4 regions of the Alteromonas sp. 38 genome follow, and region 3 is predicted to be linked to each of the others. Evidence: predicted binding sites of a transcription regulator. Region 3 holds the regulator's gene; each other region holds the start of a gene.
The links. Region 3 encodes MetJ, which represses methionine synthesis genes. Its sites were predicted from a motif close to TAGACGTCTAGACGTCTA; they were not measured.

Region 1: a site for MetJ is predicted at 1,719-1,736, ahead of metK (methionine adenosyltransferase). Genes of this name have one in related genera too.
Region 2: a site for MetJ is predicted at 1,798-1,815, ahead of thrA (bifunctional aspartate kinase/homoserine dehydrogenase I). Genes of this name have one in related genera too.
Region 4: a site for MetJ is predicted at 1,652-1,669, ahead of serA (phosphoglycerate dehydrogenase). Genes of this name have one in related genera too.

Annotation. Positions count from the first base shown of each region.
Region 1 is NZ_LR733300.1:888,530-892,199, reverse strand. Features, by position in the region: gene tkt (transketolase) at 1-1,419, opposite strand, end outside; gene metK (methionine adenosyltransferase) at 1,807-2,952, shown strand; gene FLAVO9R_RS03810 (CYTH domain-containing protein) at 3,071-3,598, opposite strand.
Region 2 is NZ_LR733300.1:3,642,918-3,646,587, reverse strand. Features, by position in the region: gene FLAVO9R_RS15795 (S-(hydroxymethyl)glutathione dehydrogenase/class III alcohol dehydrogenase) at 1-568, opposite strand, end outside; gene FLAVO9R_RS15790 (LysR substrate-binding domain-containing protein) at 809-1,684, shown strand; gene thrA (bifunctional aspartate kinase/homoserine dehydrogenase I) at 2,014-3,670, shown strand, end outside.
Region 3 is NZ_LR733300.1:4,178,803-4,182,472, forward strand. Features, by position in the region: gene rpmE (50S ribosomal protein L31) at 1-76, shown strand, start outside; gene FLAVO9R_RS18010 (hypothetical protein) at 253-567, opposite strand; gene FLAVO9R_RS18015 (malic enzyme-like NAD(P)-binding protein) at 927-2,168, shown strand; gene metJ (met regulon transcriptional regulator MetJ) at 2,249-2,575, opposite strand; gene metF (methylenetetrahydrofolate reductase) at 2,726-3,610, shown strand.
Region 4 is NZ_LR733300.1:3,505,080-3,508,749, forward strand. Features, by position in the region: gene FLAVO9R_RS15225 (hybrid sensor histidine kinase/response regulator) at 1-240, shown strand, start outside; gene FLAVO9R_RS15230 (5-formyltetrahydrofolate cyclo-ligase) at 271-882, shown strand; gene rpiA (ribose-5-phosphate isomerase RpiA) at 964-1,620, shown strand; gene serA (phosphoglycerate dehydrogenase) at 1,862-3,091, shown strand; gene FLAVO9R_RS15245 (DUF481 domain-containing protein) at 3,201-3,670, opposite strand, start outside.

The sequences.
Region 1 (3,670 bases), 3.3 Mb from region 3:
AGTTGGACCATCTTCACCCAAACCAATTGAATCGTGAGTGTATACGAAAATAGCAGGTTGCTTCATAAGCGCCGCCATACGTACCGCATTGCGAGCGTATTCCATAAACATTAGGAATGTAGCACCGTAAGCTTTAAAACCACCATGAAGGGTAATACCGTTCATCATGGCCGACATACCGAACTCACGTACACCGTAATAAATGTAGTTACCCGATGCGTCAGTGGCTTCAACGCCTTTACTGCCATCCCAAATAGTCAGGTTTGAACCGGCTAAGTCGGCAGAGCCGCCTAGAAGTTCTGGTAACAAAGGACCAAATGCATTTAATGCATTTTGTGATGCTTTACGTGACGCAATGTTTTGCGGGTTAGCTTGCAAATCAGCAATGATTTTATCCGCTTTATCGCTGAAGTCTGCTGGCAATTCGCCATTTACACGACGCTTAAATTCAGCGGCTAATTCAGGGTATGCACTTTCATATGCTGCGAAGGCGTCGTTCCACGCGCTTTCAGCATCGCCGCCCTTGCCTTTAGCATCCCAACCGGCATAAATGTCGTCTGGAATTTCAAACGCACCGTGGGTCCAACCAAGCTTTTCGCGGGTAGCAATAATTTCGTCATCACCTAATGGTGCACCGTGGCAAGACTCAGTGCCTTCTTTGTTTGGCGAACCAAAACCAATCACCGTTTTACAGCAAATTAGCGTAGGCTGAGCGCTGTTCGATTTAGCTTGTTCAATAGCGGCTTTAATTTGTTCAGCGTCATGACCGTCAACACCTTCAATCACTTCCCAGCCGTAGCTTTTAAAGCGTGCTGGTGTGTCATCGGTAAACCAACCTTCTACTTCACCGTCAATTGAAATGCCGTTGTCATCCCAGAAACCAATAAGTTTGCCCAGGCCTAATGTGCCCGCTAGTGAACAGGTTTCATGAGAAATACCTTCCATCAGGCAGCCATCGCCCATGAAGGTATAGGTGTAGTGATCGACAATATCATGGCCATCACGGTTAAACTGAGCCGCTAATACTTTTTCAGCTAGCGCCATACCTACTGCGTTACTAACGCCTTGGCCAAGTGGGCCAGTGGTAGTTTCAACACCTGGTGCATACCCATATTCTGGATGGCCTGGCGTTTTAGAGTGCAGCTGGCGGAAGTTCTTAAGCTCTTCAATAGGCAGTTCATAGCCTGAAAGGTGAAGCAAAGAGTACAACAGCATAGAGCCGTGACCGTTTGAAAGCACGAAGCGGTCTCTGTTTGCCCAAGACGGGTTTGCTGGGTTGTGTGATAGAAAATCACCCCATAGTACCTCGGCAATATCAGCCATCCCCATAGGGGCGCCTGGGTGACCAGATTTGGCCTGTTGAACAGCGTCCATGCTTAAAGCACGGATGGCATTGGCAAGTTCACGACGAGAGGGCATGTTGTCTCCTGATTTATTTGTAGCTGAATTTCGCTAAGGGAACACTGTGGGCAAAATCCCTTTGTTCAACCTTAAAGCGCTGCATTGCTGTATATCGTAATGTGGGCGTTATTCTTACCCATGCCACCATTCAGTTCAATGGCTTTTCATTGCCATTACCGAAAGTTGGCTAAAATAATGAATATTCACATCATTCCTTTGCAAGCCAATGTCGCTTCACTAGGAAAGCGTGGCTAAATTTACTCAATTATCTATAAAAGTGATCCGCGACTGTCAACAAATCGTAACGAAAGGACTTTTAGACGTCTAGAAGTAAAGACTGGTATTTATACCTTGTTTTAGTACAATACTCACCTATTTTGAACAATAAACGCTTATGGAGCATGTATGGCCACGCATTTATTCACCTCCGAGTCAGTGTCTGAAGGACACCCGGACAAAATCGCCGACCAAATCTCAGATGCGGTTCTAGATGCTATTCTAGAACAAGATCCTCGTGCCCGCGTGGCCTGTGAGACTTACGTTAAAACCGGAATGGTATTGGTAGGTGGTGAAGTCACTACCTCAGCGTGGGTTGATATTGAAGAAATCACACGTAAAACGGTAAGAGACATAGGCTACGTTCACTCTGATATGGGTTTCGATGCTGATTCTTGTGCCGTATTAAACGCTATTGGTAAACAGTCGCCAGATATCAACCAAGGCGTTGACCGCGAAAGCTTAGAAGAACAAGGTGCAGGCGACCAAGGCTTGATGTTTGGTTACGCCAGTGACGAAACTGATGTATTGATGCCAGCGCCTATTACTTATTCTCACCGCTTGGTACAGAAACAAGCTGAAGTGAGAAAATCTGGCAAGCTAGACTTTTTGCGCCCTGATGCGAAAAGCCAAATTACCTTTAAGTACGAAAACGACAAACCTGTAGGCATCGATGCCGTAGTACTTTCTACTCAACATTGTGACTCAGTTTCTACTGCGCAAGTACGCGAAGCGGTAATGGAAGAAATTATCAAACCAGTGCTTCCTAGCGAATGGATTGATAGCAACACCCGTTTCCACATTAACCCTACTGGTCGCTTTGTTATTGGCGGACCTGTCGGTGATTGTGGTCTAACTGGTCGTAAAATCATTGTAGATACCTACGGTGGTATGGCCCGTCACGGTGGTGGTGCTTTCTCAGGTAAAGATCCTTCAAAAGTAGACAGAAGCGCGGCATACGCAGGCCGTTATGTTGCTAAGAACATTGTTGCTGCTGGACTAGCTAAGCGTTGTGAAATTCAAGTGTCTTACGCCATTGGTGTTGCCGAGCCAACCTCTATCAGTATAGATACTTTCGGTACCGGCGTAGTTGATGAGAAAACTCTAGTGGCCTTGGTTCGCGAACATTTCGATTTACGCCCTTATGGCTTAATCAAAATGCTTGATTTAGAACGCGCTATTTACTTACCTACTGCTGCTTATGGTCACTTCGGCCGTGAAGCCTTCCCGTGGGAAGCGACTGATAAAGCTGAAGCGCTCCGCTCAGCGGTTTAGTCTGCTCAGCGCCGTTAATCTAGCTCAAAACTGAAAAAGGGTCGCTTTGTAAAGCGACCCTTTTTAATTTCAGGTCATTAATTTGCTATAGCTTGGCGATAGCGTGCTTATATTTTGGCTATATGGAACCTGCGAGAATGGAAGCACTTTTCGTACTCCCACTCGCTATGACCATATCAGGCAAGCCAAATCGCGCTAACGCAACATTTTGAAATTCTTTCTTGTGGGTCACTTCCGTTTCAGCAAAATCTGGCGGCAAAAACTGTCGACTACTCATTTCACTGTCAAATTCAACTTCCACTACTTTCAACGGTGCTAAGTTACCGGTGAAAATATCTATCACCAGCTGAGCTCCAAAAAAGTCGATACGATATCGCTGCTTTTCCACCCGCATATTTTGGGTTAAAGGCCATAAATCAGCGAATTGCTCAGAATCCAACGCAATTCGCGTGTCTCTGCGTTTAAGGCCAACACCTTGTTTAACGGCCATGGTGTAGTTACCGCCTTCATCTCTAATTCGAATATGCTTATCCGGCTCGGTGGCTAAATAACCTTGTCTTATTGCCACAGGTTTTCGTGTATCTAACAAACCTTCTGGCACATAGCTTACTAAAAACTTTCGTTCAAATTCCCATTCCGTTTGCATCACTCACCTCCGGCCATGTTCCCTATTTGAAAGTACTGCTTTGCCTACTAAATTGAAGTAAGTCTTACTACT
Region 2 (3,670 bases), 540 kb from region 3:
GCACAGCGCCCATACCCGTGGTAACGCCACAGCCTAACAAGCAGACTTCTTCAAGAGGCGCTGATTTATTCACTTTAGCCAAAGAAATTTCTGGCAATACGGTGTATTCAGAAAAAGTAGAACACCCCATGTAATGGTAAATTGGCTCACCGTCTTTCGAGAAACGACTGGTGCCATCTGGCATCAAACCTTTACCTTGGGTTTCACGAACCGCTTGGCATAAGTTAGTTTTGCCAGACGTACAGAATTTACATTCACCGCATTCCGCTGTGTATAAAGGAATAACATGGTCGCCTACTTCAACAGACGTTACCCCTTCACCTACCATTTCTACAATACCGCCACCTTCGTGGCCAAGTACTGAAGGAAACACACCTTCTGGATCATCACCTGAAAGTGTAAACGCATCGGTATGGCATACGCCACTGGCAACAATACGTACTAGCACTTCGCCTTTTTTCGGAAGTTCAACATCAATCTCTTCCATTTTTAACGGTTCACCAGCGGCCCACGCAACGGCTGCTTTAGACTTAATATGTGTCTGTCCATCTTTCAATGCTAATGACATGGCATGCTCCTAAATTAAAGTGGGTAGATAAACAACACGATGTCGTTACCTATAATTTCTTACGTTATGGAACAGATTATAGACCTGAGACTCTGCTTTATAAATACAGATTTGGTAATTCATTATTACTTGAGTGTAATAATTTGTTGGTGTTTAATTGTAAGCTAATGGCGTCTTCTAAGAACTTTTATTGACCATAGCGCCATGCTAGAAATAATTGCATCAATAAAGGTAAACGCCATGACATGGGAAGGTATAGTAGAATTTTGTGCGGTGGCCAGTACTGGCAGCTTTACAGCGGCCGCTACTAAGTTAGACACGTCGGGCGCGCAAATAAGTAGAAAAGTCGCCAATGTAGAAAAGCGTTTGGGGGTTAAGTTATTTAACCGTACCACCCGAAGTGTGTCACTCACTCAAGCCGGGCATATTTATTTTGAACAATGCCAACCCGCATTAAAAGCACTAGAAGAGGCTGAGCTCAATATTAGTCAACTTCAAAAAGTACCCCAAGGGCTTATTAAGCTCACCGCTCCGGTTGCCTTTGGCGAAGCCTTTATCGCCCCGCTTATAAATCAATTTTTAAAAAAATACGAAGGCATAGAAGTAGAGTGTCGTTTTACTAACGACACGATGGATATTATTGATGAAGGTTATGACCTAGCCATACGCATAGGTAATTTAGAAGATTCTACGTTGGTGGCCAAAAAGCTGGCTACCCGACAGCTATATGTGTGCGCCAGCCCTGAATATTTAAATGCCTTCCCTGCACCCAATAGTACCGAAATGATTAGCGAACATCAGTGCTTAGTAGGATCTCAGCCCCATTGGCGGTTTAATCATGACGGGCAAGCGCAAACCGTGCGTGTTAGGGGAAGAGTGAAGTATAACAGTGGTAATGCCCTACATCATGCTGCATTGGCCGGACTGGGTTTAGTACAGCTTCCAGGATTCTATGTGCGTGAGTCGTTAGCAGCAGGCAAGTTAATGGAAGTGCTATCATCATATCGAGATAAGCGAGAAGCGGTATGGGCATTGTTTCCATCGAACAGGCATTTAGTGCCAAAAATTCGCTTGTTAGTTGATTTTCTATCTGCACAATTAATTGATGATGATTAGTTTTTGCTACTCGATTCTAGCATCGCCTGATTGATTATCGCTTAAATCGAAACGTGAAATGTTTTGTGTTTCATTTTTTGCAATACAGTATAGTGAAAACTGCGGTTGACAGATAGACGTCTATACGGCAAATTGACCCTATGAAAACGATTCTTCTTATTGGCACTATCAGCATTATGATTACCACCTTAAAACGGGCGGTCGCTGGCTAGTGCAAGTAAGCATAAGACAACGAAAGCCCGCCCTCACAGAGAGCGGGCTTTTTTTTACTCACGTCATAGTAACCGATTTAAAGCAGTAACCTGGCGTAACCGATATAGGAGCAGCACATGAAAGTCTTAAAGTTTGGGGGCTCATCACTTGCCGACGCACCGCGCTACTTGCGCGTGAACGACATTAGCACGGCCACCCACCAAACCGATGGCGCTGCAGTGGTACTTTCTGCCCCTAAAGGGGTAACGAATGCATTGTCACTTTTATGTGAGCAGGCAGCCGCTGGCGAAGATTTCCACCCTCTATTTGACAAATTGACGTCTACCGTGACGGGTATTGCTGATGCACTAAACGAAGAGCTCAGCGGCTTCGCACACGCCGATGTTACCGACTTCATTCATGCGCAACTGCGTGTACTTAATCAACACCTCGATGGTATTAAATTATTAGGTGTTGCACCTGATAATATCGCGGCAGGTATTTTAAGTATTGGTGAGTACATCTCGGTAACGTTATTTAGCGGTATCTTAAGCGCTAAAGGCGTGAAAAATCGTATTATCGACCCGGTGACTTACATCCTTGCAGAAGGTGAGTATCTAGATAGCATTGCCGATGTTTCATTAAGTAAAGCGCGCTTTACCGATGTGCCTATCGATGGTAGTGAGTTATTGGTAATGCCTGGGTTTGTTGCTGCGAACGAGGCCGGTGAAAAAGTAACACTTGGACGCAATGGCTCTGACTACTCAGCGGCTATTTTAGCGGCTTGTATCGATGCAAGTTGTTGTGAAATCTGGACTGACGTAGACGGTGTTTATAATGCCGATCCTAATCAAGTTGAAGGAGCAGTGCTGCTTGATAAGTTAACCTATCAAGAAGCTATGGAGCTTTCGTACTTTGGTGCCAAAGTACTTCACCCGAAAACTATCGGCCCCATTGCCCAGCACCATATTCCTTGTTTAATTCGTAATACGCTGAACCCCGCGGCCCCTGGCACGTTAATCAGTAATGAAGCCAGCGAAAAGTGGACGTCGGTTAAAGGCATCTCTCAACTTGATAATGTCACTATGTTCAACGTTGCAGGCCCAGGTCTTAAAGGCATGGTTGGTATGGCAAGCCGAGTGTTTGAGGTGATGTCGAATGCGAATATCTCAATAAGCCTGATCACTCAGTCTTCTTCTGAATACTCAATAAGCTTCTGTATTCAAAGTAAGGATGCTGATCGCGCGTTAAGCTTGTTAGAAGATGCATTTGCGTTAGAGTTGCAAAACCAATTGTTAGATCCTATTGAAGTGCGCCACGATTTAGCGATTGTTACCTTAGTGGGTGACGGTATGCGTCATGCGAAAGGCTTAGCGGCACGCTTCTTTAACTCGTTGGCGCAAGCTCGCGTTAATAACGTAGCGATTGCCCAAGGGTCCTCAGAGCGTTCTATTTCAACGGTTATCGAAAACAAGCGGGCGAAAAAAGCGGTGAAGGTTATCCATCAGAATTTTTTCTCAGATCGCCATACCATTGATGTGTTTTTAGTCGGGTGTGGCAACGTAGGTACCGAACTTTTAAGCCAAATTGCAAAACAGCAACCGGCTTTACTTAATCGTAATACTCAGTTGCGTGTGTACGGTATTGCAAATAGCCGTAAGTTGTTACTCAATAGTCAAGGTATAGACCTAAATCAAGACTGGAAGCCAGCATTAGATGCGGCCAGTGAAGGGCTTTCCGTTGAACGTTTACAGCAGTTTGTGAATGATAACAGCTTGGTTAACCCAGTGATTG
Region 3 (3,670 bases):
TAAGCAACGTAACGTTGATACCGGTGGTCGTGTTGACCGCTTCAAGAAACGTTTCGGTGCTTTGGGCGCTAAATAAGCTCAGTACTCAGAAACACTATGTTTCTTTAAAAAAAGCGCCTATCGGCGCTTTTTTTGTGTCCGCGATTTACATCTGCACTTCATTCTGTATTCAACCAATACCGTGCTCGCCCAGTATAGAGCAGCGAAGTGGAATGCTCGGCTAATGCAATGCTCTATTATTGAAAAGCTCTGTTAATGAAAATCCCGGCGTTTTAGATGTCGTTCCCAGTTGCCGTTACTTTGCAAAGTGCATGCTTGCTCGCTGTCGTAGCGAACTCCTTTGATGTGCACCTTCAATTCGGGGCATACATTATCAAGTTTATGTTCGAATGCTTGGTTCCAGTTTGTTGAAAGTGCTTCGCTTTTTTGCTTTTCGGTTTTAAACACCGCAATAATTTCTGGCCTGCGCCAGTGACCCTCATGCGTAAGCCATTCAAAGCCAACCGACTCAGATTTTGCCCACTCACACACCGCAGTTAACGCTTCAATCAGTTTCTTTTCAGACATGGTAAGTTACGCCTTCTTCTTCATGTTTATTATTATACCTATTCCGCTCACCAGCGTCTTGAACCGTCGACTTAGTGCCTTTTTGCAAAGACCTATTCGATACCCACTATACATATGTCTATAAAATAGAAATAATGTATTAAATTCAAAAGTGTCATTAATGTGGTGAATGGCAAATATTCGACGATGTCACTGGTCATACAAGCAAGACTGTCCTAGATTGAAAGGTATTAAGGGCAGATCAGATATGTACTTAAATGACCCTGTGATAAAGTCGAAGTCATTCTACTGCGGTAACGCAGATTGCCCCTACGGTAACGAAGATTGCCTAACCCCTACATCGAAGGATATGTTTACTAATGTCAGATTTCAGACAACGTGCGCTAGATTATCATGCCAAACCCACGCCAGGTAAAATTAGCGTGGAGCTATCGAAACCAGCAGATAGTGTGGATGATCTTGCTCTGGCTTACAGTCCAGGGGTAGCTGAACCGGTACGAGAAATTGCTGAAGATCCTGATAATGCTTATAAATATACCGCAAAAGGCAACATGGTAGCGGTGATCAGTAATGGTACCGCTATCTTAGGTTTGGGTAATTTAGGGCCGTTAGCTTCTAAACCAGTTATGGAAGGTAAGGCACTGCTGTTTAAGCGCTTTGCAGGGCTTGATGCTATCGACATTGAAGTAAAACATCGTACAACAGAAGAGTTTATTAATACTGTTGCGAACATTGCGGACACCTTTGGGGGTATCAATCTTGAAGATATTAAAGCCCCAGAGTGCTTTGAAATAGAGCAAGAACTCATTAAGCGCTGCAATATTCCTGTATTCCATGATGATCAACATGGTACTGCTATTGTTACGGCTGCAGGCATGTTGAACGCTATTGAAATTCAAGGCAAGAATATCGAGAGCGCGAAAATAGTTTGTATGGGTGCTGGCGCAGCAGCAGTAGCATGTATGGAATTGCTAATTAAGTGTGGCGCACAACGAGAGCGCATTTACATGCTAGACAGAAAAGGGGTTATTCATACCCGCCGTGAAGACCTTACTGAACACAAACGCATGTTTGCCAATAATACTGATAAACGTACGCTAGAAGATGTGATGGAAGGCGCGGATATTTTTGTTGGTGTATCTGGACCTGATGTATTACCCCCAGAAACCCTAGCTTTAATGGGGCCTAATCCGATTGTTTTTGCCTGCTCTAACCCCGACCCTGAAATTAAACCTGAACTAGCACATGAGGTTCGAAGTGACTTAATTATGGCAACAGGGCGTTCTGATTACCCCAACCAGGTAAACAATGTTCTGTGCTTTCCGTTCATTTTCCGTGGCGCATTAGATGTTCGCGCAACGGCCATTAATGACGAGATGAAAGTGGCAGCGGTAGAAGCACTTCGCGCTATTACCAAAGAGCCCGTACCTGAATCTGTGTTAGCGGCTAGCAATAGTAAAAGCCTGACCTTCGGCAAAGAATACATTATCCCTAAGCCAATGGACTCCCGCCTTTGTGAACGCATTGCTACTGCCGTGTCGAAAGCGGCGATTGAATCTGGCGTTGCAAGGCTTCCAGAAGTACCTAGCCGCACAGAGTAAAGGCAATATAGAAGTAGAATTTAGCGCGCAGCTTAGTATTCAAATATTATAAAAAACGGCAATTTTCATTGCCGTTTTTTTTAATCTTCTTGTTCGTTCTCGATAGAAACGTCTATACCCATGTCTTCCATTATACGTCTAGCTTCAGCTGGTACACGGTTAGGGTTGTCTTTTCGCAAATCTTCGTCATCCGGTAGAGGCTGACCTGTGAATGCATGAAGAAATGCTTCACATAATAATTCTGAATTCGTCGCATGACGTAAATTGTTTATCTGCCGACGGGTACGCTCATCGGTTAATGCTTTTAGCACGTTAATAGGAATAGAAACGGTAACTTTCTTAACCTGTTCACTCTTTTTACCGTGCTCTGCGTAGGGGTGTATATACTTACCGTTCCACTCTGCCATAATGCTAACTCTGTCTGATCTTATTTATGTTATGAAGAGAAATTCTAAACAAGTTGACGAAAAGGTCAATTGAGCAGTGTAAACCTCTTGACGTCTAGACGTAAATTCTTTAATTTAGACGTCTAAACGTCTATAAAAGAGTAATTTACCATGGTTTCTTACGCACAAGGTGTTGATGCACTCAATCAGTCCCTTTCGGAACTGCGTGACATTGATGTGTCATTTGAGTTTTTTCCGCCAAAATCAGAGAAAATGGAACAAACCTTGTGGAAGTCAGTTGAACGTTTAGCACCATTAAAGCCGAGTTACATGTCGGTTACCTATGGTGCAAACAGTGGTGAGCGTGATCGCACCCATGACGTGGTAAAACGTATCCAACAACAAACTGGTGTTGCAGCCGTGCCTCACCTTACATGTGTTGATGCTAGCCGAGACGAACTTAAGCAGATTGCAAAAGACTACTGGGATTCTGGCATTCGTCGTATTGTTGCCTTGCGCGGTGATTTACCGCCTGGCGTGAAAGATACCGAAATGTATGCCTCTGATTTGGTAGCACTACTAAAAGACGTGGCTGATTTCGATATATCAGTGGCCGCCTACCCTGAAAAGCACCCTGAAGCCCCTAATGCCCAATTCGACTTACTGAACCTTAAGCGCAAAGCAGAAGCCGGTGCGAGCGAAGCAATTTCACAGTTTTTCTTCGACACCAGTGTATTCTTGCGTTTTCGTGACCGTGCGGCAGCAGCGGGTATCGACCTAGACTTAGTACCTGGCATACTGCCAGTAACTAACTACCAAACCTTGGTAAAATTCGCTGGTTTCACCAATGTGCACGTACCTGGTTTTTTGCACAAAATGTTCGATGGCCTTGACGATGACGATCAAGCTACTCGGAACCTCATTGGTGCTAACATCGCAATGGATCAGGTTAAGGTACTCGCCAAAGAAGGCGTGAAGCATTTTCACTTTTACACCCTTAACCGAAGTGAATTAAGCTACGCTATTTGCCACATGCTAGGTGTTCGAGCAGGTTAATTTCGATTAAACCTTTGCTCCTATAGGGCAGACCAGTATACCATTTACCTATTATTGGGT
Region 4 (3,670 bases), 670 kb from region 3:
TATGTAAAATCGAACCCTGTAGATTTGGTGCTGATGGACATCAACTTACCGGGTATTGACGGAACAGAAGCCACTCGGCAAATTAAGCTCATGCGTGCATCACTGCCTGTTATTGCCTTAACCGCAGATGTTATCACGCAACGAGACCTGTTATTAAAAAATGGCTTAGACGACCTACTCACTAAGCCTGTGGAAAACGCAGAGCTTATTAGGGTACTTAATCGCTATTTAGGAAAGTAAGACAACGTGGAGCCACTGGAAGCCCGCTGTATGGTAAAAAGTACATCTCGAAAGACACTACGAAAGACATTAAGAGCATTACGCAACGGATTATCTGATTCACAGCAGCAGCACGCCTCGTTGGCAGTACGCGATAGCCTTTTAACATTGCCCGAAATTACCTATGCATCATCGGTTGCCTGTTACCTGCCTAACGACGGAGAAGTAGACTTACGCCCCTTTATGCACGCATGCTGGGGCTTAAATCAAGCATCTGAACGTCATACTTCTTTGCCCGTATTGCATCCAGTTTGTAAGGGCCATCTGCTGTTTCTTCGTTACACAGATAAAACGCCAATGCGTGTGAATAAATACAACATTGAAGAGCCAATACTAGCCTGCCCTGATGTTATCCCTACCTTTCAGCACCAGGTAATACTTATGCCGTTGGTGGGATTCGATGCCAATGGAAATCGCTTAGGCATGGGCGGAGGCTATTATGACCGCACGCTAGCCAGCATTCAAACTCGAACTATAGAGCCAAAACTTATTGGTATTGCCCACGATTGCCAACAAGTAGACAAACTTCCGGTTCAGTCTTGGGATATTCCTGTAAACGCAATTGTCACCCCCACACAGCAATTGAGCTTTAATCGTACATAACGCACCGTAAATTCCCCTATCACGGTGGGTTAGCTAGCGGTTTTCCGGTAAACTGATGAAAATTTAGTTAGGAGAGTCACTATGGATCAGAATGCAAAGAAGCAAGCAGTAGCTAAAGCAGCCATCGAATATGTTGAAAACGGCAGTATTGTTGGCGTAGGTACTGGCTCCACAGTTAATTTTTTCATTGAAGAACTCGGCAAAATTAAAAACAACATCGAAGGAGCAGTATCAAGCTCTGATGCCTCTACCAAGTTGCTAGAAGCCCTAGGCATTGAAGTATTCGCACTAAACGATGTTAGCAATATTTCAGTGTATATCGATGGTGCTGATGAAGTTACCGAACACAAACACATGATTAAAGGCGGCGGTGCAGCCCTTACCCGGGAAAAAATTGTGGCGGGTGCATCAACTACATTCGTGTGTATTGTAGACGATAGCAAGCGCGTTCCCGTGCTTGGCAAATTCCCTCTTCCTGTTGAAGTTATCCCAATGGCGCGATCGTTTGTGGCTCGCGAGTTGGTAAAACTAGGCGGCGATCCTGAATACCGTCAAGGCGTGGTAACCGATAACGGTAACGTTATTTTAGACGTACATAACCTTGAAATCTTAAACCCAAGAGAGCTTGAACAGTCGATTAATAATATTCCTGGTGTGGTCACCAACGGCATATTCGCCCTACGTGGCGCAGACATCGTACTATCGGCCACCGAAACCGGTGTTGATACCTTTAAATAATAGCTTTCAAGTTAAACTGATTTCTGTTAGATTTCCGTTTAGACGTCTAGATGGCCTTTCGAGAGTTTGAGGCTAGTACTAGTCGGGGTAGGTAAGACTTCCGCAAACACGCTGTGAACCAATCCATGGGAGCTCCGCCGCCGCATCCATGCGGCGGAGGGTTTGCTCCAGTCTTACCTACCCCGCCTGCACCAGCCTCGAGCTCTGTAAATACTAATACTTTTTAAGAGATAGCAAATCCATGAGCAAAGTTTCACTAGAGAAGGATAAGATCCGGATATTGTTGTTAGAGGGTGTGCATCAAAGTGCACTAGAAACCTTTAAGAATAATGGATACACCAATATTGAGTATCTCAAAACGTCCCTTCCTGAAGAAGAGCTTGTTGAGAAAGTGAAAGATGCACATTTTATTGGCCTTCGTTCGCGCACTCAAATTACTGAGAAGGTGGTAGACGCCGCTCAGAAATTGGTGGCTATTGGTTGTTTCTGTATTGGTACTAACCAAGTTAATTTAGAAGCAACACAGCGCCGTGGTATTCCGGTATTTAATGCCCCATTTTCTAATACTCGTTCAGTAGCAGAGCTTGTGCTTGGTCAGCTTATTCTTTTGCTTCGCCAAGTGCCTAGCAAAAGTGCTAAAGCGCACCGTGGTGAGTGGGAAAAAACAGCAAATGGTTCATATGAAGCCCGTGGAAAAACACTGGGTATTATTGGTTACGGGCATATAGGTACCCAACTAAGCATTCTTGCTGAACACCTTGGTATGCGCGTGCAGTTTTTCGATATTGAAGATAAGTTGGTATTAGGTAACTCAACCCAAGTTAAGTCGTTAGAGAAACTATTAAATACCTCTGATGTGGTATCGCTTCACGTGCCTGAAACTCAGCAAACGCAAAACATGTTTGCAGCTGAGCAATTTGCGCAAATGAAGAAAGGCAGCATTTTTATTAATGCTTCTCGCGGTACGGTTGTAGATATTGACGCTCTAGCCGATGCGCTTGAAAGCGGCCAGCTAAATGGCGCAGCTATTGATGTATTCCCTGTTGAGCCTAAATCGAATAACGAAGAATTCCAATCGCCTCTACGTAAATTCGATAACGTTATTCTTACGCCGCATGTAGGTGGTAGCACTCAAGAAGCGCAAGAAAACATTGGTATAGAAGTGGCGGGTAAATTGGCGAAGTACAGTGATAATGGTTCTACCTTATCAGCAGTTAACTTCCCCGAAGTATCATTGCCAGAGCACATTAGCCGCTCTCGTTTACTTCACGTGCACAAAAACCAGCCGGGTATTCTTACTCAAATTAACCAAGCGTTTGCAGAGAAAGGCATCAACATTGAAGCCCAGTACCTTCAAACTAACGCAGAAATTGGTTATGTAGTGGTAGATGTTCAGCAAGACAGAGCTTATGACGCGCTTGCACAGCTACAGCAGATTGACGGAACGATTAAGACCCGTATTCTTCACTAATGCTATGAATGGCGGCAGTGAGCTACCGTCATTCGTTAATCAATGTTGAAGACATAAAAAAACGCTGCCAATGGCAGCGTTTTTTGTTTCTACAATCGTTAATACGATTTTAGAAGAAGTTGTAAACTAGCGTTACTGCCGTTTCAGTATCAAGCTTTTCAACGTCGTCAGATACGTTTGAGTTATGGTCTAACTTGAACGACACCTTCATAGAAAGGTTACCGCTAATGGTAGCCGTAAGCGCCGACTCAGCACGAGATTTTGTGTTGTCAGACCCCACTTCCGTACTTACTGTTTGAGTAAATTTAGCTGTGTCAGAAATTCTCCAAGAGTAAGCACTTGAAGCACGAACAATCATGCTGTTCTGCTCTTCGCCTTCTTGCGTTTCAGCAAACGAGTAACCAGGACCGATTGAGTACTCTAAAGTGTGACGTTTATTTTCCAGCACTTTTTGGTTCCAACCTACAGCAACTGTTGATTGATAGTCGAAGTTACTTAAACGGTCATCTTCATATGATGCGAAACCAAACAAACGGTAATCCGGGTTTTCTAACTTGTAGTTACCCTGCGCAGAACCGT